3 regions of the Pseudomonas sp. D4-21 genome follow, and region 2 is predicted to be linked to each of the others. Evidence: riboswitches for the same ligand, from Rfam matches in the RefSeq annotation. Region 2 holds a riboswitch; each other region holds the start of a gene.
What was found. A riboswitch is a leader RNA that binds a small molecule or an ion and turns the genes downstream of it on or off. The one in region 2 is predicted to bind cobalamin.
Positions count from the first base shown of each region.

Region 1 (6,967 bases), 1.9 Mb from region 2:
CGACGTCGGTGAGTGAATCGAGCAGATACAGCATGCCGCCGCATTCGGCGAGCAAGGGTTTATCGGATGCATGGTGGGCACGGATCGCCGCCAGCATGGGCGCGTTTTGCGCCAGGGCAACGTGGTGCAGCTCGGGATATCCACCGGGTAGATAGAGGCTGTCCGCCTCGGGCAATTGGGTGTCGTGGATCGGCGAAAAGAAACTCAACTGCGCGCCCATGGCTTGCAGCAGATCGAGGCTGGCGCCATAGGTAAAGGCAAATGCCTCGTCACGGGCCACGGCAATGCGGACGCCGTCGAGCCACCGCTCAACGGCCGTCAGTTCCGGCGCCGCGAACTCCACCGAAGGCGGCAATGCTACTTCACAACTGCCCGCCAGCGCCTCGGCGGCGGCATCGAGACGCACGTCCAGGTCATTCAATTCGCTGGCCTGCACCAGACCAAGATGGCGGCTCGGCAGCTCGATGCCGGTTTCCCGCGAAAGCGCGCCGTACCAGCGCAAGCCTTCGGTCAGGCTCCCTTCGAGCAATTGCGCGTGGCGCAAGGTGCCGACCCGATTGGCCAAGACCCCAGCGAAGGGCAAATCCGGCTGATACCGTGCCAGGCCCAAGGCCAAGGCACCGAATGTCTGGGCCATGGCCGTGCCATCGATAACCGCCAGCACCGGCACGCCGAAATGCCGGGCCAGGTCGGCGCTAGACGGTGTGCCGTCGAACAGCCCCATCACGCCTTCAATCAAAATCAGGTCCGCTTCTGCGGCGGCTTCCCACAACAACCGGCGACTTTCCTGCTCTCCGACCATCCACATGTCCAACTGATAGACCGGCGCGCCACTGGCTCGCTCAAGGATCATTGGATCGAGGAAGTCGGGACCACACTTGAACACGCGCACCTTGCGCCCCTGGTTGCGGTGCAACCGGGCCAGAGCCGCGGTGACGGTGGTCTTGCCCTGGCCTGAAGCCGGGGCGGCAATCAAGACCGCCGGGCAATGGCGGCTGGCGGTCGACACTCGGCTCACAGTTCGACGCCTTTCTGCGCCTTTATCCCGGCCTGGAAAGCGTGCTTGATCATGCCCATTTCGGTCACGGTGTCGGCCAGCTCGATCATCTCGGGCTTGGCGCCGCGGCCTGTCACGATCACATGTTGCATGGGCGGACGAGCCTGCAGATCACTCAAGACCTGATCCAGGTCGAGGTAACCGTGCTTGAGGGCGATGTTCAGTTCGTCGAGCACCACCAGCCCAATGGACGGGTCGCTGAGCAACTCACGGGACACCGCCCACGCGGCTTCGGCGGCGGCAATGTCGCGCTGGCGATCCTGGGTTTCCCAGGTAAAGCCCTCTCCCATGACATGGAAGCGCACCTGCTCCGGGAAGCGGCGGAAAAACAGCTCCTCGCCGGTGCTGTTGCGACCCTTGATGAATTGCACCACGCCACATTGCATGCCGTGCCCCATGGCCCGGGCCAGCATGCCGAACGCAGAACTGCTCTTGCCCTTGCCGTTGCCGGTCAGCACCAGCAGAAGGCCGCACTCGTTGGGCGAATTGGCGATGCGCTCGTCAATCACGGCTTTCTTGCGCAGCATGCGCGCCAGGTGGCGTTCGTCGCGATCGGGCGTGTCGGTCATGGGGGAGCTCTCCGTTGGGACTGGATAACGGCGGGCGGGCATAAAAAAGGACGGCAACGAGCCTGGCATCGCCCACCGTGATGCCGTTGGATGAATCAGGCCGGTCTCCGGGCTCATGAGCGGCGTAACGCCTGGCTGTGCGCCTTCCCATGTCATGCGACACAGTGGCCTATACGCAGCCTTGACTCATCTACCGTTGCGGGGGCAGCGCCGGGTTTGTGTGCACGCACCGGCTTCCCTGTTTCACCCTATCGGCCATTGCCATAGAGCACCTGAAACAAGCCGCGAAGGTTAGAGGGTTGGGGGTTGAGCGTCAATTAAAGCCGCGATGGGCAGCGCAATGGATATTGGCCGGGATCAATAAGCTGACGTCAATCTTGTGTGATCCTGCGGCAAGTGATATCAAAGAGACACTACGACCCGATATCACAAGAACAAGAGGGCAAATGCGATGCAAGGCATGATCATCAGCAATCCGAAACTGGAATTCCTGCGCCCGGTGCTGGAACGCTGGTTCGATTGTATCGACCGCTACAACGCCGTGCGCGGCGATAACGACACACCCTATTGGCACAATGAAAAAGCCAATCTCGGTCTGCTGTCGGCCGCAGCCTGGATGGCGGAGATGGTCACGCTGCAGGACGCAGCGACTCGCAAGCAGAATGAAGAAGGCGAACGTAATGTCAGCGCCGATCTGTTGATTGCCAGCAGCGATGAACGCGCCTACATCCAGAGCACGCAGCGCTGGCCGAAGGTCAACAACCTGAACCTGACCCAACCGTTGCTGGAAGCCACCAGCGACGCCAAGCGGATCAGCTACGCCAGCGACCTGAAACTGGGTTGCCTGTTCATCGCCCCGCAAAAAGCCCAGCAAAGCGCGACGCCAGAAGAGTTGCAGGACATGATCGATGACCTGCAAAAGGAAAACACCTGCGCCGTGGCCTGGTACTTCCCTTATGCCTACCGCAAGTTGCGCAACGAGGCCGGACACTATCACCCAGGGGTCGCGGTGCTGTTCAAGCAGGCTCATGGTTGATTGTGGCAGCGAGCCTGCTCGCTAGACGGGGGAGCAACCCGCATTTCACTGCCAGGTTGACCTGCTTTCGCGAGCAGGCTCGCTCCCTCAGGAAATTCGTTTGCCAGGCGGGTCGACCCACCGTTGAACCATCCCACGTCTACGCTTCTCTATGAGTAATCACATGCACTCATAGGGAAGTCCGCATGCTCAAGCCAAATCACCTGTTGATCGCCGCCCTTGCTACAGGGCTTGTCGCTTGCGGCGAGTCGTCGACATTGCAGGTTTCCGACGGCATCGGCCCGTCACCGAAACTGCCCGAGCCGAACAAGACCCTGATGCCCACGGTGAACATCGCTGAAGCCATCGGATGGCCGGACGGCGCCAAGCCAACCCCGGCCCCAGGCCTGAAGGTGGTTGCCTTTGCCGAAGGCCTGGATCATCCGCGCTGGCTTTACGTGCTACCCAACGGCGATGTGCTGGTGGCCGAAACCAACGCTCCCCCCAAGCCCGACGATACCCAAGGCATTCGTGGCTGGGTCATGAAGAAAGTCATGGACCGCGCCGGCGCTGGCGTCCCCAGCCCCAATCGCATCACCCTGCTGCGGGACGCCAATCACGACGGCGTCGCCGAAACCCGGACGATTTTCCTGGAAAACCTCAATTCCCCGTTCGGCATGACGCTTGTGGGCAATGACCTCTATGTGGCCGACACCGACCGGTTGATCCGTTTCCCTTACAAGGAAGGCGATACGCAAATAAAGGCGCAACCCACCAAGGTTGTCGATTTGCCCGGCGGCCCCCTCAACCACCACTGGACCAAGAACGTCATTGCCAGCCGGGACGGTAGCAAGTTGTACGTCACGACCGGCTCCAACAGCAACGTCGCGGAAAATGGCATGGACGCGGAAGAAGGCCGCGCGGCCATCTGGGAGGTGGATCGGGCCACCGGCAGTCACCGCATCTTCGCCTCAGGGCTGCGCAACCCCAACGGCCTGGCCTGGGAGCCTCGCAGCGGCGCCCTGTGGACGGCGGTCAACGAACGGGATGAGATCGGCAGCGACTTGGTGCCGGACTACATCACCTCGGTGAAGGACGGCGGCTTTTATGGCTGGCCGTACAGCTACTACGGGCAGAACATCGACGTGCGCGTCGAGCCGCAAAATCCCGAACTTGTGGCCAAGGCCATTGCTCCCGACTATGCCGTCGGCCCTCATACGGCTTCATTGGGCCTGACCTTCGCCGAAGGCAGCACATTGCCCGCGCCGTTTACAGAAGGCGCCTTCATCGGGCAACACGGCTCCTGGAACCGCAAGCCCCACAGTGGTTACAAAGTAATCTTCGTCCCGTTCAATGCCGGCAAACCCGTGGGCCAGCCCGTGGACGTGCTGACCGGTTTCCTCAACGCAGACGAAAAAGCCCAGGGGCGGCCGGTGGGCGTGGTGATCGATAAACAAGGTGGGTTGTTGGTGGCTGATGACGTAGGGAACAAGATCTGGCGGGTATCGAAAAATTAACGCTCAAACCGATCCCCGTGGCGAGGGAGCAAGCTACCTCGCCACAAGAGCGATCCAGCGTCGCAAAAAATCAATCGTCAGGGTCAGGGATTACGCGCCAGATGTTCCGGTTGCAACACCCGCTTGGCACCGAGGTAGGCCTTCTGCCAATAGGCCTTGGACAGACTGTCGAGCTTGACCGTGCCGCCGGTGGCCGGTGCGTGGACGAAACGTCCCTCCCCTACATAAATCCCGGCATGGCTGACCTGGGATCCACCATTGGTGGCGAAGAACACCAGGTCGCCCGTCTGCAACGCATCTTTGCCGACCTCTGGCGCGTGCATGCTGATCATTTCGCGGGTGGAACGCGGCAAAGAGATCCCGGCAGCGTCACGGTACACATAGCCGATCAAACCGCTGCAATCGAAACCTGAGTCCGGCGTGTTGCCACCCCAACGATAGGGCGTCCCCACCAAGCCCAGCGCACGGAAAAGCACGTCTTCAGCGGCGGGAGAAAAAGTCTGGGAGGGTGCGAATACCACTGGAGCCCGCACCGGCGCGGGCGGTGGGGTGCGACTGGCGCAGGCGCTTAGCAGCGCGGCAAGAACAATCAGAACGAGGCGGGCCGACGTCGACATATGCGGAACAATCCTGATCTGGATGCGGCTTTTCTGCCGTGGAGATGGAAACAAATCCGCCCGCGTAGTACGCAGGCGGATTGCCATCAATCAATGATCTAGGATTCTAGCGGCTATGGGACAAACTTCAAGTAAGACTTTAAGTTTGCCCTACAAACTGTGCGCTTACTTGCGAGCCGTGACCACGGTCGGTGCCATGGCAAGGGCACGCTTGGCTTCGATGAAGGTCTTGCTCCAGTAGCTGTCGCCCAGGCTGTCGATTCGCACCCCACCGCTGCGGCGGCTGCTGGAGTGGATGAACTGGTTGTCGCCCAGGTAGATACCGGCGTGACTGACCCGACCGCGACGACCATTGGTGCTGAAAAACAACAGGTCGCCAGGCTCAAGCTGGTTGCGAGCAACCAGCGGGGCATTTACGTTGATCATTTCGCGGGTGGAACGGGGCAGGTTCATGCCCGCCTCTTCACGAAACAGGTAACCGATGAAGCCACTGCAATCGAAGCCGGCCTCGGAGGTACCGCCAAAACGGTAACGAGTGCCAATCAAGGACATGCCGCGTTCCAGGATGCTGTCCGCCAGCACCGGAAGCTGATAAGGCTTGCTGCCGGCGAAGTCTGCCAGCTCTTTATCGGAGGCCACTTCTTCCTGGAACGCAACGGAGGAAGATTGGGCAGTTACAGAACTCTTGACTTGGGGTTGCTGCGCTTGCTGGGACACTGGAGAGTGGGCAGCGCAACCGAACAACAGGGTAACGAGTGCGAGAGGCACGAGGGGTGCGAAGCGACTGAGCATGGGCACGACCGTGGCTGAAGTAGTAAAGATGGCGAGACTATGCCTTCTATCAACCTCATTTGCAAATTCAATCGATGCAAATGTGACTTCTCGGTTTTGCGTTTACATCTAAGCGCTTAAGCCCATTTTGAACATCACGTGGCCTGCCGTTCAGCAGGACCGCGGGTTTTGTCGCATTCAGAGCAGGCCATCAGCCACTACGAATAGTGGTTCTACCATCCCAAGGTTTCTTTCAAAAAAGGAATAGTCAGCTTGCGCTGGGCCTGGAGCGATGCCTGGTCGAGGCGTTCGAGCAACTCGAACAACGCGCTCATGCTGCGCGTGCCGCGGGTGAGGATGAAATGACCAACCTCGTCGGTCAGGTGCAGGCCACGTCGCGAAGCACGCAGTTGCAATGCCCGTAGCTTGTCCTCATCGGAAAGCGCACGCATCTGGAAAATCAGCGCCAGGGTCAGGCGCGATTTCAGGTCCGCCAGCTTCACCGGCAATTCCCGTGGCGAGGTCGATGCGGCGATCAACAGGCGTCGGCCGCTGTCGCGCAGTCGGTTGAACAAATGAAACAGCGCCTCTTCCCAGTCCGCCTTGCCGGCCACGGCCTGCAGGTCATCCAGGCAGACCAGTTCGTACTGCTCGAGGTTGTCGAGGATTTCAACGCCGCGATCCATCAGTTCCGCCAACGGCAGGTAGACGGCCGGCTCGCCTAGCTGCTCGAACCGCAAGCAGGCGGCCTGCAAAAGGTGCGTGCGCCCTACTCCGTCCTTGCCCCATAGGTAGATCAGGCTTTCGGTCCAGCCAGCGTCGGCTTCGCAAAGCCGCTCGACATAGCCGAGTGCAGCGGCATTGGCGCCTGGGTAGTAGTTGATAAAGGTGGCGTCATCACGCAGACGCACACCAAGGGGCAGCTGAATCGGTTTCATGCTGACTGAACGGCTCCAAAGGAACCATTAGTGGCCTCTGTGTAAAGTTTGCAAAGTTTATACCCGTGACGCAGACCGCACAATGCGCCGGACCACGAGCAAAATCAAAGGTTTGCAGCGACAAGGGAGCGAAGCGTCAGTTCCCCTGACGTCCCGCCCTGGATTTAACCTACAGTTCGGGGTCTTCAACGCCGCTGTAGATGTCCGAATCCTTGTACAGATCGTGCATATGCCGCACCAGCACCATGATCACCGCCGCCACCGGCAGCGCCAGCAGGATCCCGGTAAAGCCGAACAGCTCGCCCCCCGCCAGGATCGCAAAGATCACCGCCACCGGATGCAGGCCAATACGATCACCCACCAGCAACGGCGTCAGCACCATGCCTTCCAGGGCCTGCCCGACCATGAACACCGCCACGATACCAACCATGGGATACAGGTCCCCGCCAAACTGGAAGAGTCCGGCGATCAACGCCGCGCCAA
Region 1 is NZ_CP071664.1:1,532,045-1,539,011, reverse strand. Features, by position in the region: gene J3Q04_RS06875 (cobyrinate a,c-diamide synthase) at 1-1,018, opposite strand, end outside; gene cobO (cob(I)yrinic acid a,c-diamide adenosyltransferase) at 1,015-1,626, opposite strand; cobalamin riboswitch at 1,708-1,917, opposite strand; gene J3Q04_RS06865 (hypothetical protein) at 2,078-2,662, shown strand; gene J3Q04_RS06860 (PQQ-dependent sugar dehydrogenase) at 2,848-4,158, shown strand; gene J3Q04_RS06855 (C40 family peptidase) at 4,242-4,775, opposite strand; gene J3Q04_RS06850 (C40 family peptidase) at 4,941-5,567, opposite strand; gene hda (DnaA regulatory inactivator Hda) at 5,780-6,484, opposite strand; gene J3Q04_RS06840 (AI-2E family transporter) at 6,654-6,967, opposite strand, start outside.
Region 1: it holds a riboswitch for cobalamin, as region 2 does, so the genes downstream of both, cobO (cob(I)yrinic acid a,c-diamide adenosyltransferase) here and J3Q04_RS15260 (CbtB domain-containing protein) in region 2, are expected to answer to the same signal.

Region 2 (6,967 bases):
ACTCAAGAACACATTCGTCCTGCCCATTGAAAATCGATTCAGGCGCTATCGCCACCCTGACCTTTTCCCAGATTGGCACGGGCGAAGTGCAATTGAGATAACCCCATAAGTTGCTGTCCGGAAAGGTCGGCTCCGCCAAGGTTGGTACAAGCACCGGTGTATGATCGATCGTCAGTTTGCGAATCGGTGAAGGATCGAAATTTCCGTTAACACTATGCTCTAACAGATAGCGAATTTCGGCAGTACCGTCGACGCTCATCATTTGAGGCGTTATTGGAAATGTAAACTCCGGTCGATCATCTACCTGATAGTATCTGTTGTTAAAAATTACCGTTTCTGTTGGTGGATTTATTGGCTGCTTCCAATAAACCGTAAGCTCCGTATATATTCCGGGCTGCCCCGGAAAATCGGTCCAGCGCGTTATTCTTCCGGTCGTTCCGTTAGTCAGTTGTTCTAACGGAATACGGCCTTCCGGGTCCAGTTCACTCACGCCATCTATGCGCAAAGGTACAGCTGTGATTTGACCGTTCGGCTGTGCCATTTGTATCGTGCTCCGGATAAGTGCGCTGCGGGCGCACATTGCCTAACGAAGTCCACGATTCAATTAAGCGCCGGGTATATATGTTTGCCTACTGTCATATCTGACAGGTCAACCTACCGTTCATCGGGCCGGCGTCTCGGCGGGTACGCCTTGGGCTTCTCTAAGTTGTTCCACAGCACAGTGGGCAATTCGCTGGCACGCCTTCGCCAGTTCCATCCGACCTATCACTAACCCAATCCGAATATGCCCCGCCGCACTCGGCCCAAACGCCTCCCCCGCCAACACCGACACGCCATACCCGTCCAGCAGCCGCTCGGCAAACGTTTGGGCATCCAGCCCCGTCTCACGCACATCGACCATTACGAACATGCCGCCATCGGGTCGTACAGGTTTGAGCCCTGGACAGCCCTCAAGCGCCGCGCATACCAAGTCCCGACGTTGGCGATACTCCGCGCGCATCTGCGCCACTTCCGGCAGATCCCGTTCAAGGGCAACCAGGGCACCGCACTGGACGAAATCCGGCAAACCAAACAGCATGCACAGCGACAGATTGGAAAGGTGTTCAGCGAGAGGTTCGGGGCCAATGGCCCAGCCGATGCGCCAACCGGTCATGGCATGGGATTTGGACAGGCTGTTGATGGTGACTGTGCGCTCGGCCATGCCCGGCAGGCCGGCCGGGCTGATGTGCTCGCCTTCGTAGAGCAGGTCGCTGTAGACCTCATCGCTGATCAGCCACAGATCGTGTTCGATGCACAGTTGCGCCAGGGCTTGCCAGGTGCACAGCGGCAGGCTGGCGCCGGAGGGGTTGTTGGGGCTGTTGATCAGCATCGCACGGGTGCGCGGGGTGATCAGCCGGGCGACGTCGGCCGGCTGGACTCGGAAGCCGTTCTCCGGCGTCACCGCCACCGGCACCACTTTCGCTGCGCAGGCACCGAATACCGCTTCGTAGGTGACGTACATCGGTTCGGCGACGATCACTTCATCGCCAGGGTCGAGCAGGCATTGCGCGACTAGACGCCGCATTGCGCGCCGGGCAGCACCGTAACGTGGCCCGCGCCCACTGGTTGGCCGCAGCGTTGTTGGTGCCGCCGGGCGATGCTGGCGCGCAGGCTGTACAAGCCGCTGGTGTCCGAATAGTGGGTATCGCCGGCACGCAGGCTGGCGACGGCGGCCTCGACAATGGCGGGCGGTGTGTCGAAATCCGGATCGCCCACCGAGAGCAACAGCACGTCCCTGCCCTCCTCGCGCATGGCCAGTGCCCGGTCATGAATGGCCCAGGCGGCAGCGCCGTCGCCAGTGATGCGTTGGGTCAGGGCTGAAAAGCGCATGTCATTTCCTTGTGAGTCGCGGTATTGAGCTCAACCCTATCTCAAATCCCGAAGCGCGCCACCGTTTGGATGGCCTTGCGCATTGACGCCCGGCCCTCGCCCATGGTCTGCTGTACGCCAGTTTGGGTGCCCTTCACAGGGTGAAACGGGAAACCGGTGAATCGTGTGCTTTACTTCAAGGCCACGTCAGTCCGGTGCTGCCCCCGCAACGGTAAGCGAGTGAAGCGTCGAAACCACTGTGCATGCGCATGGGAAGGGGACGCTTTCAGGCAAGGCTCAGGCCCTGCCCCTCGTGAGCCCGGAGACCGGCCCATGACTTCTTTTCAACAAACCCGCGGTGGGCGGGCGCTGTTCGAATCCCGGCGAGTCTTCGCCTGGGTTTTCATTGCGCTCGGTCCGCCCGCTGACACCAGAGGGAAGCGCCATGTCGACCATCAGCAGCACCGCCCGCACGAACAGTAGCACCGTCACCCTGAGCCAGCGCTTGAGCGCCGCGGTCCTTGCCTCGATTCTCGGCGCGGGCCTGGTGTATTTCGCCGGTTTCTCCCACATCGAAGCGGTGCACAACGCAGCCCACGACACACGGCACAGCGCCGCGTTCCCGTGCCATTGAGCGCCGACACCATGATCAAGCGTATCGCGCAAACCGCCGGTTTCAGTGGATTGTTGGCCGCCCTGCTGCTGACTCTTCTACAAAGTTTTTGGGTATCGCCGCTGATCCAGCAAGCCGAGACCTACGAAAAGGCCCCGGCCGCCGAGGTCCATGAACACGCCGCTGGGGTTGCACACAGCCATGACGCGCAAGCCTGGGAGCCGGAGGACGGCTGGCAACGCGTGCTCTCCACCACCGGCGGCAACCTGGTGGTCGCGGTGGGTTTTGCGCTGATGCTCGCGGGCCTGTACCCCTTGCGTGAACCGACGCGCACATCCCAGGGTTTGCTCTGGGGCCTGGCCGGCCATGCCACCTTCGTCCTGGCGCCGACGCTGGGCTTGCCCCCGGAACTGCCGGGCACTGCTGCGGCGGATCTGGCCCAACGGCAGATGTGGTGGATCGGCACCGCTGCGTGCACGGCGGTGGGCATCGCCCTGATTGCGTTCGGTCGGCATTGGCTGTTGAAAGTGTTGGGCCTTGCGACCTTGCTGATTCCTCACGTCATTGGCGCCCCGCAGCCGGACGTGCATTCCATGCTCGCGCCCGAGGCGCTGGAAAGTGAGTTCAAGCTCGCTTCGCAATTGACCAATGTTGCGTTTTGGCTGGCCTTGGGCCTGATCAGCGCCTGGCTGTTCCGCCGTGGTGCACAGGCTCACGACCAAGCATGAGTGGCGGGCCGATCCTGGTGGTCGGCCTCGGCTGCCAGCGCGGTTGCCCGGCCAGCACGTTGCGGGCATTGCTTGAGCAGGCGCTGCTGGCCCACGGTATCGCGCTCGACGAAATAAGGGCATTGGCGAGCATTGACCGCAAGCGTGACGAGCCGGGGCTGCTGGAGTTGGCAGCGCAATTATCGCTGCCGCTGACGTGTTTCAGCGCTGAACAACTGGCGGGTTATCAAGCACAGCTCAGCCATCGCTCAGCCATCGCTTTCGAGCATATGGGTTGCCATGGCGTCGCCGAAAGCGCCGCCCTCGCCCTGGCCGATCAACTGGGTGTTTCGCCCGCAAGATTGCGAGTTACCCGCCAGAAAGGCCCGCAGGCGACATTGGCATTGGCGATGGCTTTGTAACACTCGATAATCGCTCGCCGAATCATGAGCATTGCTCATGCACGCCCTCATCTTTGCATAGGAACCGGTCATGACCGTTTACTTCATCGGCGCCGGCCCTGGCGATCCGGAGCTGATCACCGTCAAGGGCCAGCGGCTGATTCGCAACTGCGCCGTGATCATCTACGCCGGCTCCCTGGTGCCAACGGCCGTGCTGGAAGGCCACCGCGCCGAACAAGTGGTCAACAGCGCCGAGCTGCACCTGGAACAGATCATCGATCTGATAAAGTCGGCACACCTCAACGGTCAGGATGTAGCGCGAGTGCACTCCGGCGACCCAAGCCTTTACGGCGCGATCGGCGAGCAGATCCGCTACCTGCGGGAGCTGGACATTCCTTTCGAAATCATCCCGGGCGTGACCGCCACTTCAGCCTGCGCCGCTCTGCTCGGTGCCGAGCTGACGCTGCCAGACATATCCCAAAGCGTGATCCTGACCCGCTACGCGGACAAAACCGCCATGCCCACGGGAGAAGAGCTGGTCAGCCTGGCGCAACACGGCGCCACCATGGCGATTCACTTGGGCGTCAACCATCTGGAAAAAATCATCGATGAGCTGCTGCCCCACTACGGCGGCGATTGTCCGATTGCGGTAATTCACCGGGCGACGTGGCCCGATCAGGATTGGGTGGTGGGGACGCTGGAGGATGTTGCCGAAAAGGTACGGGCCAAGGGCTATCGGCGTACGGCGTTGATTCTGGTGGGACGGGTGTTGGGCAATGATGTATTCAGCGAATCATCGCTGTACCGCGCTGGACATGCGCATCTCTACCGACCCTGACTCATCACGGTCCCTTGTGGGAGCGTGCTTGATCGCGATGACAAAGGCACATTCAACATCATCGCAAGCTGACCCACCGCTATCGCGAGCAAGCTCGCTCCCACAGGGTTCGGCAGGTGCCCACAGGTTACGCGCCGATCACCGAAGCTGTTGTGGCGAGGGAGCTTGCTCCCGCTGGACCGCGAAGCGGTCCCTGGGTAACCCACGCACCCATCACGGAGAACGCGCCGGTTGCCTTGCGATTGCTTCGCAATCGAGCGGGAGCAAGCTCCCTCGCCACAGTGTTCTGCGCGCAGCGAACACCTATCAGTAGTAGGCGTTTTCTTTCTGCGTGTGGTCGGTCACGTCGCGTACGCCCTTGAGTTCCGGGATGCGCTCGAGCAACGTGCGCTCGATGCCTTCCTTCAAGGTGACGTCGGCCTGGCCGCAGCCCTGGCAGCCGCCGCCGAACTGGAGCACGGCGATGCCGTCTTCCACCACGTCGATCAACGATACCTGGCCGCCGTGGCTGGCCAGCCCCGGGTTGATTTCGGTTTGCAGGTAGTAATTGATGCGCTCGTTGACCGGGCTGTCGGCGTTGACCATCGGCACTTTCGCGTTCGGTGCCTTGATGGTCAGCTGGCCGCCCATTCGGTCAGTGGCGTAGTCGACCACCGCATCGTCCAGGAAAGCTTCGCTGAACGAATCGATGTACGCGGTGAAGCTTTTGAGCCCCAGCGCGGTGTCTTCAGGTTTTTCTTCTCCCGGCTTGCAGTAGGCAATGCACGTCTCTGCGTACTGGGTGCCGGGCTGGGTGATGAAGATGCGGATCCCGATACCCGGGGTGTTCTGCTTGGACAGCAGGTCGGCCAGGTAATCGTGGGCGGCATCGGTAATGGTAATGGCGGTCATGGAAACTCCTCGCAGGCTTGCCGGCAGTTTACGCCAATCATCGCGCCGGACAAAGTCCTAGTATTTTTGTCAGGAAAGAACCCGACGATGTGAAGGCACATCGCCAGGCGCCTCGATCAGAGATTCTGGTAGCGATTCATGTCCAGCACCCTGCTTCCATGGGGTCGGTTTCCATGGCGTCGACAAATGCCGGCACCTGCCCGGCGGGGATGTTGAAGATGAAATTCGGATAGCTGCTGAGCACGCCCGGATCGCTGCCCAGGTTCAACTGGCAGGCAGAGTCATGGCAGGCGTGGCAGGCCACGCATTTTTCGGTGAAGATCGGCTGGATGTCGCGGGTATAGGAAATCGCGGGAGCGGGACTTCCGGCGGCTGCGGTAAAGGACAACAGCAGCAACAGACTGCCGGATAACAAGCGGTACGGCATGTCTCGGTCCCTAAGAATTCTCCGACGATTCTACCGGGCAGGCATCACCTTGCAAACATGAGCGATATTCATGCAAAAGCCCAGCATGATCAAATACCGCACAGGTTTGCTATGATCCCGGCTTTCGTAATGGTCTTTTTTTCCAGGTAGTCCTATGTCCGATCGCAGCGCTCGCCTCCATCTTCTCCAGCAAGCCCTCAAGGAACGTATCCTGATCCTCGATGGCGGCATGGGCACGATGATCCAGAGCTACAAACTGGAAGAACAGGACTACCGGGGCAAGCGTTTCGCCGACTGGCCAAGCGACGTCAAGGGCAACAACGACTTGCTCGTACTGACCCGCCCCGACGTGATCGGCTCGATTGAAAAAGCCTACCTGGATGCCGGCGCCGACATCCTCGAGACCAACACCTTCAACGCCACCCAGGTGTCCCAGGCGGACTATGGCATGCAGGGCCTGGCCTATGAATTGAACCTGGAAGGCGCGCGCCTGGCCCGCCAGGTCGCCGACGCCAAGACCCTGGAAACCCCGGACAAGCCGCGCTTCGTCGCCGGCGTGCTCGGCCCGACCAGCCGTACCTGCTCGCTGTCGCCGGACGTGAACAACCCCGGCTACCGCAACGTGACCTTCGACGAACTGGTGGAGAACTACACCGAAGCCACCAAGGGCCTGATCGAAGGCGGCGCCGACCTGATCCTGATCGAAACCATTTTTGACACGCTGAACGCCAAGGCCGCGATTTTTGCCGTGCAAGGTGTCTACGAAGAACTGGGCGTCGAACTGCCGATCATGATCTCCGGCACCATCACCGACGCCTCCGGCCGCACCCTCTCCGGCCAGACCACCGAAGCCTTCTGGAACTCGGTAGCCCACGCCAAGCCGATCTCGGTCGGCCTGAACTGCGCCCTCGGCGCCAGCGAATTGCGTCCCTACCTGGAAGAGCTGTCGAACAAGGCCAGCACCCACGTATCGGCCCACCCGAACGCCGGCCTGCCCAACGAATTCGGCGAATACGATGAACTGCCGGTGGACACCGCCAAAGTCATCGAAGAGTTTGCCCAGAGTGGCTTCCTTAACATCGTCGGCGGCTGCTGCGGCACTACTCCGGCGCACATCGAAGCGATCGCCAAGGCCGTGGCCGGTTATGCGCCGCGGCAGATTCCGGAGATTCCCCGGGCGTGCCGCCTGTCGGGGCTGGAACCGTTCACCATCGATCGCAGCTCCTTGTTCGTCAACGTCGG
Region 2 is NZ_CP071664.1:3,428,034-3,435,000, forward strand. Features, by position in the region: gene J3Q04_RS15250 (hypothetical protein) at 1-541, opposite strand, end outside; partial or broken gene J3Q04_RS15255 (pyridoxal phosphate-dependent aminotransferase) at 662-1,869, opposite strand; cobalamin riboswitch at 1,977-2,197, shown strand; gene J3Q04_RS15260 (CbtB domain-containing protein) at 2,294-2,482, shown strand; gene J3Q04_RS15265 (CbtA family protein) at 2,494-3,189, shown strand; gene J3Q04_RS15270 (cobalamin biosynthesis protein) at 3,186-3,590, shown strand; gene cobM (precorrin-4 C(11)-methyltransferase) at 3,661-4,407, shown strand; gene nfuA (Fe-S biogenesis protein NfuA) at 4,714-5,298, opposite strand; partial or broken gene J3Q04_RS15285 (hypothetical protein) at 5,543-5,725, opposite strand; gene metH (methionine synthase) at 5,880-6,967, shown strand, end outside.

Region 3 (6,967 bases), 120 kb from region 2:
CAGCACCCCCGGGGAAAACTGCGCGCGCCCTTGCCCCAATGCCGCGTCCAGGTCGAGGGTGCCCACCAGCCGCTCCTCGGTGGCGCCAAGGGGCAAGGTCACGAACTGACCGCTGGCCAACATATCCGCAAGGCCCCGGGCCAGGGTGGACTTGGCCATCCCGCGCGGGCCTTCGATCAGCACGCCGCCGATCTTCGGATCGATGGCCGCCAGGCACAGGGCCAGTTTCAGCGCATCGGCGCCGACCACGGCGGCGAGGGGGAAATGTGGGGTGTCGGTCATATGAGATATCTCATCAATGTAGGGAGCTCCCTCGCCACCAGCGGCCGTCATCCATCGGTAAGTCAGCCATCTTCTTCGATGTCCAGCAGCAGGTTTTCCAGCGCCTCGCGATAATCCCCCGGCGCCTGCCACATCCCCCGCTGCTGCGCTTCGAGCATGCGCTCGGTCATGTCCCGCAGGGCGTCGGGGTTGTGCTGCCGGACGAAGTCACGGGTATGCGGATCGAGCAGATAGGCATCGGCCAGCAAGGCGTACTGGTGGTCTTCGATCAACTGGGTGGTGGCGTCGAAGGCGAACAGGTTGTCCACCGTCGCCGCCAGTTCGAACGCGCCTTTGTAGCCATGACGCTTGACCCCGTCGATCCACTTCGGATTGGCCGCGCGGGAACGGATGACTCGGTTGAGTTCTTCTTTCAAGGTACGGATCTTCGGCAGATCCGGTTGGCTGTGATCGCCGTTATAACTGGCGGCGGTTTCGCCGCTGAGGGTTTCCACGGCTGCGAGCATGCCGCCCTGGAATTGGTAGTAATCGTTGGAATCGAGCAGGTCGTGCTCACGGTTGTCCTGGTTCTGCAACACCGCTTGCACCTGGCTCAGGCGCCGGGAAAATTGCGCCCGCGCGGCGGTGCCTTCGTCGCCCGCACCATATGCATAACCGCCCCAGTTGAGGTACACCTCGGCGAGGTCTTCGCGACTCTGCCAGAGCCGACCGTCGATGGCCCCTTGTACGCCCGCCCCATAGGCGCCGGGCTTGGCGCCGAAAATCCGCCAGCCGGCCTGGCGCGCCGCGTCTTCCATGGGCAAGCCCGATTGCAGCAAGGCTTCGCGCTCGGCACGCACTTTGGCCGCCAGCGGGTTCATGTCATCGGGTTCATCCAGGGCCGCTACGGCTTGCACCGCCGCATCGAACAAGCGGATCAGATTGGCGAAGGCGTCCCGGAAGAACCCGGACACCCGCAACGTCACATCCACCCGAGGCCGGTCCAGCAGGCTCAACGGCAGGATCTCGAAATCGTCGACCCGCTGGCTGCCCGTGGCCCACACCGGACGCACGCCCATCAGCGCCATGGCCTGGGCAATGTCGTCGCCGCCGGTGCGCATGGTGGCGGTGCCCCACACCGACAGGCCGAGCTGGCGCAGGTGATCGCCGTGGTCTTGCAGGTGCCGCTCCAGAATCAGGCTCGCCGACTGAAAACCGATGCGCCACGCCGTGGTGGAGGGCAAGTTGCGCACGTCGACGGAGAAGAAGTTGCGCCCGGTGGGCAGCACATCCAATCGTCCGCGACTCGGCGCGCCACTGGGGCCGGCCGGTACGAAACGCCCGCCCAATGCGTCGAGCAAGCCGCCCATTTCCGCCGAGCCACAGGCATCCAGGCGTGGCGCGACGACGGCACGCAGGTGGTCGATGATGCCGTGCACCGTCTCCCACCCCGGCGCGTCGAGCTGCGCGATATCGCCGGCCAAGGCTTGCTCGATCAGTCGCGCCGCGAACAGCTCCAGACGCTCACGGCTGTCGCCGACGGTGCGCCAGGGCTCATCGCTGACGTCGCGCAAAGCCTCGGGACGCTCGCCGGCCCAAGGCTCGGCCAAGGTGCAATCGAGCGGATCGAAGCCCAACCCGAACGCCTTGGCCAGGGCCCGCAGCAGGCTCGACTGGGCGCCCTTGCCGTCGCCACGGGGAATGCGCAGCAATGCCAGCAAGGTGTCGATGCGCAGCCGTCCGCTCGGCGACTCGCCAAAAATATGCAGGCCATCGCGAATCTGCGATTCCTTCAGGTCGCACAGGTAGGTGTCCAGGCGCGGCAGCCAGATCGCCGCGTCGGCGTCGCTGTCGAGGCCGGCGTCGAGTTGCAGCTCGCGGTCGATATGCGTCTCGCGCACCAGGGCCAGGATGTCCCGTTGCAATTCCCTGGCGCGGCGCGGATCGAGCAATTGCGCCTCGTAGTATTCGTCAGCCAGCAGCTCCAGGTTGCGCAGCGGCCCGTAGGTTTCGGCGCGGGTCAGCGGTGGCATCAGGTGGTCGATGATCACCGCCTGGGTACGCCGCTTGGCCTGAGCGCCCTCGCCCGGGTCGTTGACGATGAACGGATAGATGTTTGGCAGCGGCCCAAGCAGCGCGTCCGGCCAGCAGTTTTCCGACAGCCCGACGCCCTTGCCCGGCAGCCATTCGAGGTTACCGTGCTTGCCGACGTGGATCACGGCGTGAGCGCCGTAGGTGTGGCGCAACCAGAAATAGAACGCGAGGTAGCCATGGGGCGGCACCAGGTCCGGGTCGTGGTACACCGCGCTCGGATCGACCTGATACCCCCGCGCCGGCTGAATGCCGACGAACGTCAGGCCCAGGCGCAGGCCGGCGATCATCAAGCGTCCGTCACGGAACATCGGGTCCTGCTCGGGTGCGCCCCAACGGTCCAGCACCGCTTGGCGATTGGCCTCGGGCAGCGCGTCGAACAGGGCCCGGTACGCGTCGACGGCCAGGCTCTGATGACAAGGCTGCAGGTCGAGGCTGTCCAGGTCGTTGGTGACGCCGCCGAGCAACTGCCGGATCAGCGCGGTGCCGCTGGCCGGCAGCTCGGTGGTCAGCGGATAACCCTCGGCCTGCATCGCCCGCAGAATATTCAGCGCCGCCGCTGGCGTGTCCAGGCCGACGCCGTTGCCGATGCGTCCGTCCCGGGTCGGGTAGTTGGCCAGGATCAGCGCCACGCGCTTTTCGCCGTTGGGCAGGCGCGCCAGGGTGGTCCAGCGGCGGGCCATTCCAGCGACAAAATCCATGCGTTCGGGTACCGCCCGGTAGCAGACTACATCGCTCTGGCTGCGCTCGCTGCGCCAGGCCAGGTCCTTGAAACTGATGGGCCGGCTGATGATTCGCCCGTCCAGTTCCGGCAAGGCGATGTGCATCGCCAGGTCTCGTGGGCCCAGGCCTTGTTCGCTGGCGCGCCAGCCGGGTTCGTTGTCCTGGGCGCAGATCGCCTGGATCACCGGGATATCGCGGCGAAACGGCCGCAGGTGCGGCGCTTCCGGACTCGATTGTGCAAAACCGGTGGTGTTGAGAATAACCCCCGTTGCCACTTCGTCCAGCCAGTCTTCCACCTGTGCCAGACAACCGGGTTCCTTGAGGCTCGCCACGGCGATCGGCAAAGGGTTGAGCCCCGCCGCTTGCAGCCGCTGGCAGAACACGTCGATGAACGCGGTGTTCGCGGCTTGCAGGTGGGAGCGATAAAACAACAGCGCCGCTACGGGATCGCCTGCCCGCCAGTCCGCTTGCCAATCATTCAGGGTCGCGTTGGTTTTTTCCGGGTGATAGATCGCCGTGCGCGCCAGGGGCTGGGGCTCGCCCCACGGATAATCGCGGCCAAACCATTGGCTGCCCAGGTGACGGAACAGGTTAAGGGCGTTTTCCAATCCGCCTTGACGAAGAAACTGCCAGAGCCGATCGCGGTGCTCGGCGGACACGTTGCTCAGATCGCTGAGCTCCGGGTCCGGACGGTCGTCCCCCGGCACCAGGATCAATTTCACCCCGCGCCCGGCCAGTTCCACCAGGCGCTCGATGCCGTAGCGCCAATAGCCGATGCCACCGTGCAACGACAGCAGGACGACCTTGGCGTGGCGCAATACATCTTCAACGTACAGATCCACCGAGGCGTGGTTCTGCACGTGCATCGGGTTGGCGAGGCGAAACTGCGGAAAATCGTCCGGCAACTGCCGCGCCGCTTCTGCCAGCAGCGCCAGGCTGGAATCGCCGCTGCACAGGATCACCAGCTCGGCGGGGGTTTGCCCGAGGTCGGCGATGTTGTCATCCGACACGAAACCACCGGGCTGGGTCCTGAGCAGGTGCATGGTTTAGACGCTGAGGGCGGCGCGCAACTGCGCTTCGAGCAGCCCGGCGTCCAGGGCCTGGCCGATCAGCACCAGACGTGTGACGCGCGCTTCATCGGCGCCCCACTGGCGGTCGAAGTGCTTGTCGAAGCGCGTGCCCACACCTTGGATCAACAGGCGCATCGGCTTGTTCGGGATGGCCGCGAAGCCCTTGACCCGCAACACGTCATGCTGAATTACCAGTTGCGTCAGCGCGTCCAGCAGCAGGCTTTCGTCAGCTTGGGGCAGTTCGATGGAAATCGAATCGAAGGCATCGTGATCGTGGTCGTCGTCATCGCCGTCATGGTGGTGGTCGTGATGGCTGTGGCGGCTGTCGATGTGTTCCTCGGAGCCCGCGCCCAGGCCGATCAACACGTCCAGCGGCAGGCGACCGTTGCTGGCTTCGATGACCTTGACCGCTGGCGGCAGCTCTTCGGCGACTTCCAGGCGGACTTTGGCCAGGTCCTCGGGGTTGATCAGGTCGGCTTTGTTGAGGATCACCAGGTCGGCGCTCGCCAGTTGATCGGCGAACAGCTCGTGCAGGGGTGATTCATGGTCCAGGTTCGGGTCCAGCTTGCGCTGGGCATCGACCTTGACCGGGAACGCGGCGAAGGTGCCCGCGGCCACGGCCGGGCTATCGACCACGGTGATGACCGCATCGACGGTGCAGGCGCTGCGGATTTCCGGCCACTGGAAGGCCTGGACCAGCGGCTTGGGCAAGGCCAGGCCGGAGGTTTCGATGAGGATGTGGTCGAGGTCGCCGCGACGCGCCACCAACTCACGCATCACCGGAAAGAACTCTTCCTGCACGGTGCAGCACAGGCAGCCGTTGGCCAGTTCATAGACGCGGCCGTTGGCTTCTTCTTCGGTGCAACCGATGGAGCACTGCTTGAGGATCTCCCCGTCAATGCCCAGTTCGCCGAACTCATTGACGATGACCGCGATACGTCGGCCTTGGGCGTTGTCGAGCATGTGCCGCAGCAAGGTGGTCTTACCCGACCCGAGGAAACCGGTGACGATGGTGACGGGGAGTTTGGCCAGTGTTTTCATCGGATGCCCTTTGGCAAGGTGGCGGGCAAACGGGACGACAACCACTGGCACAGGCGCGCGCGGAAGATTTCGCCACCGGATCACCCCGCCCGGTTGTAGTGAGAATCTGTTGTCGAGGCAGGTCTCCTGGCTGACGGCGGGCCAAATCGGCTTTTTTCAAAGCCGGGACTGACATTTTGCTGCGCCTTCCCGTGTGCCCGTTGTATAGGGCTAGCACAGTGGCCTTGCAGAAACAGCACCGTTCACAGTTGCGGGGGCAGCCGCGGCTTGGACCGCGTTCCCTTCTCAGGCTCTGTACGCGAACATTTCATACAGACCCTAGCTTCGGCGCGTGCCGAAGAACCTCGAAGGCGCAAGGCTACGCAGGGTGTGCGGGCGGGTCAATGTCCCAAGGCAATCTCCGACGACTGATGCGTCCTGGCGACTGCCCCAAGGGCAAGTCAGCGCGCCGCCACTCGCCAGAGCCGGGCGATGTCCTGGGCCCGCTCGGCCAGCAGGCGTGGCGCATCGGCGCAAGCTTCTTGTAGCGTCATCGGCCCATTCGCCAGGGCAAACGCGGCATCGATGCCGTGCTCATAAAGCGCTTCGTAGCCCTCCCCCAGCGTGCCGGCGATGACCACCACCGGTACGCCGCGCCGCTGGGCGATACGGGCTACGCCAAACGGCGTCTTGCCACGCAGGGTCTGGGCGTCGAAACGGCCTTCGCCGGTGATCACCAGGTCGGCGCCGTCGATCGCAGCGGCCAGGCCGGTCAATTGCGCGACGACTTCCACGCCGGTACGAAACTGCGCCTGGAGGAACGCCTTGGCGGCAAACCCCAGGCCGCCAGCGGCACCGCTGCCGGGTTCGTCGCGAACGTCGCGGTTCAACACCTGGGCACAATGTTCAGCAAAGTGCCCCAGCGCCCGGTCCAGTTGTTGCACCTGCTCGGCGGAGGCGCCTTTCTGCGGGCCGAACACGGCTGAAGCGCCATGGGCACCGCAAAGGGGGTTGTCGACATCGGCGGCAATCTCGAAGCACACGCCGGCCAGGCGCGGGTCCAGGTCGCCAAGGTCGATACGCGCCAGTTTGCCCAAGGCCAGGCCGCCGGGGGGCAGGGCTTGGCCCTGGTCGTCCAGCAACGCCACGCCCAGTGCCTGCATCGCCCCGGCGCCGCCGTCGTTGGTGGCGCTGCCACCGATCGCCAGGATGACTCGGCTCGCCCCTTCATCCAAAGCGGCGCGGATCAGTTCGCCAGTGCCATAGGTGCTGCTGGAACAAGCGTCGCGCTGTCCCGGCGGCACCAGTTGCAGGCCGCTGGCCTCGGCCATCTCGATGATCGCCGTGCGGCTGTCGGGCAACCAGCCCCAGCGGGCTTGGACAGCGGCGCCCAGCGGGCCACGGACCCGCGCCTCGCGCCATTGGCCATCGCAGGCCGCGAGCACCGCCTCCACCGTTCCCTCGCCGCCATCGGCCATTGGGCACTTGATCAGCTGCGCGTCCGGCCAGACCTCGGCCAGCCCTCCTGCGATGGCGTCCGCCACGGCCTGGGCGCTGAGGCTGTCCTTGAACGAGTCGGGGGCGATGACTATTTTCATTTTTGTTCTCCGGTTCCGATGTACAGCATGCTGCCAGCTGACCGCGATTCTGACGCCGGTCCGCCGCACAAAAGACCTTGGGCATTATTGGTCAAATTCACAAAGGATGGGTTGGCATTGCTGGCCTCTTCGCGAGCAGGCTCGCTTCCACATGGGAACTGCTGTGGTCGCATATTCTGTAATCACTGGAGATCAATGGTGGGA
Region 3 is NZ_CP071664.1:3,312,960-3,319,926, forward strand. Features, by position in the region: gene J3Q04_RS14705 (ATP-binding protein) at 1-282, opposite strand, end outside; gene cobN (cobaltochelatase subunit CobN) at 345-4,118, opposite strand; gene cobW (cobalamin biosynthesis protein CobW) at 4,122-5,186, opposite strand; cobalamin riboswitch at 5,286-5,522, opposite strand; gene J3Q04_RS14720 (glycerate kinase) at 5,627-6,763, opposite strand.
Region 3: it holds a riboswitch for cobalamin, as region 2 does, so the genes downstream of both, cobW (cobalamin biosynthesis protein CobW) here and J3Q04_RS15260 (CbtB domain-containing protein) in region 2, are expected to answer to the same signal.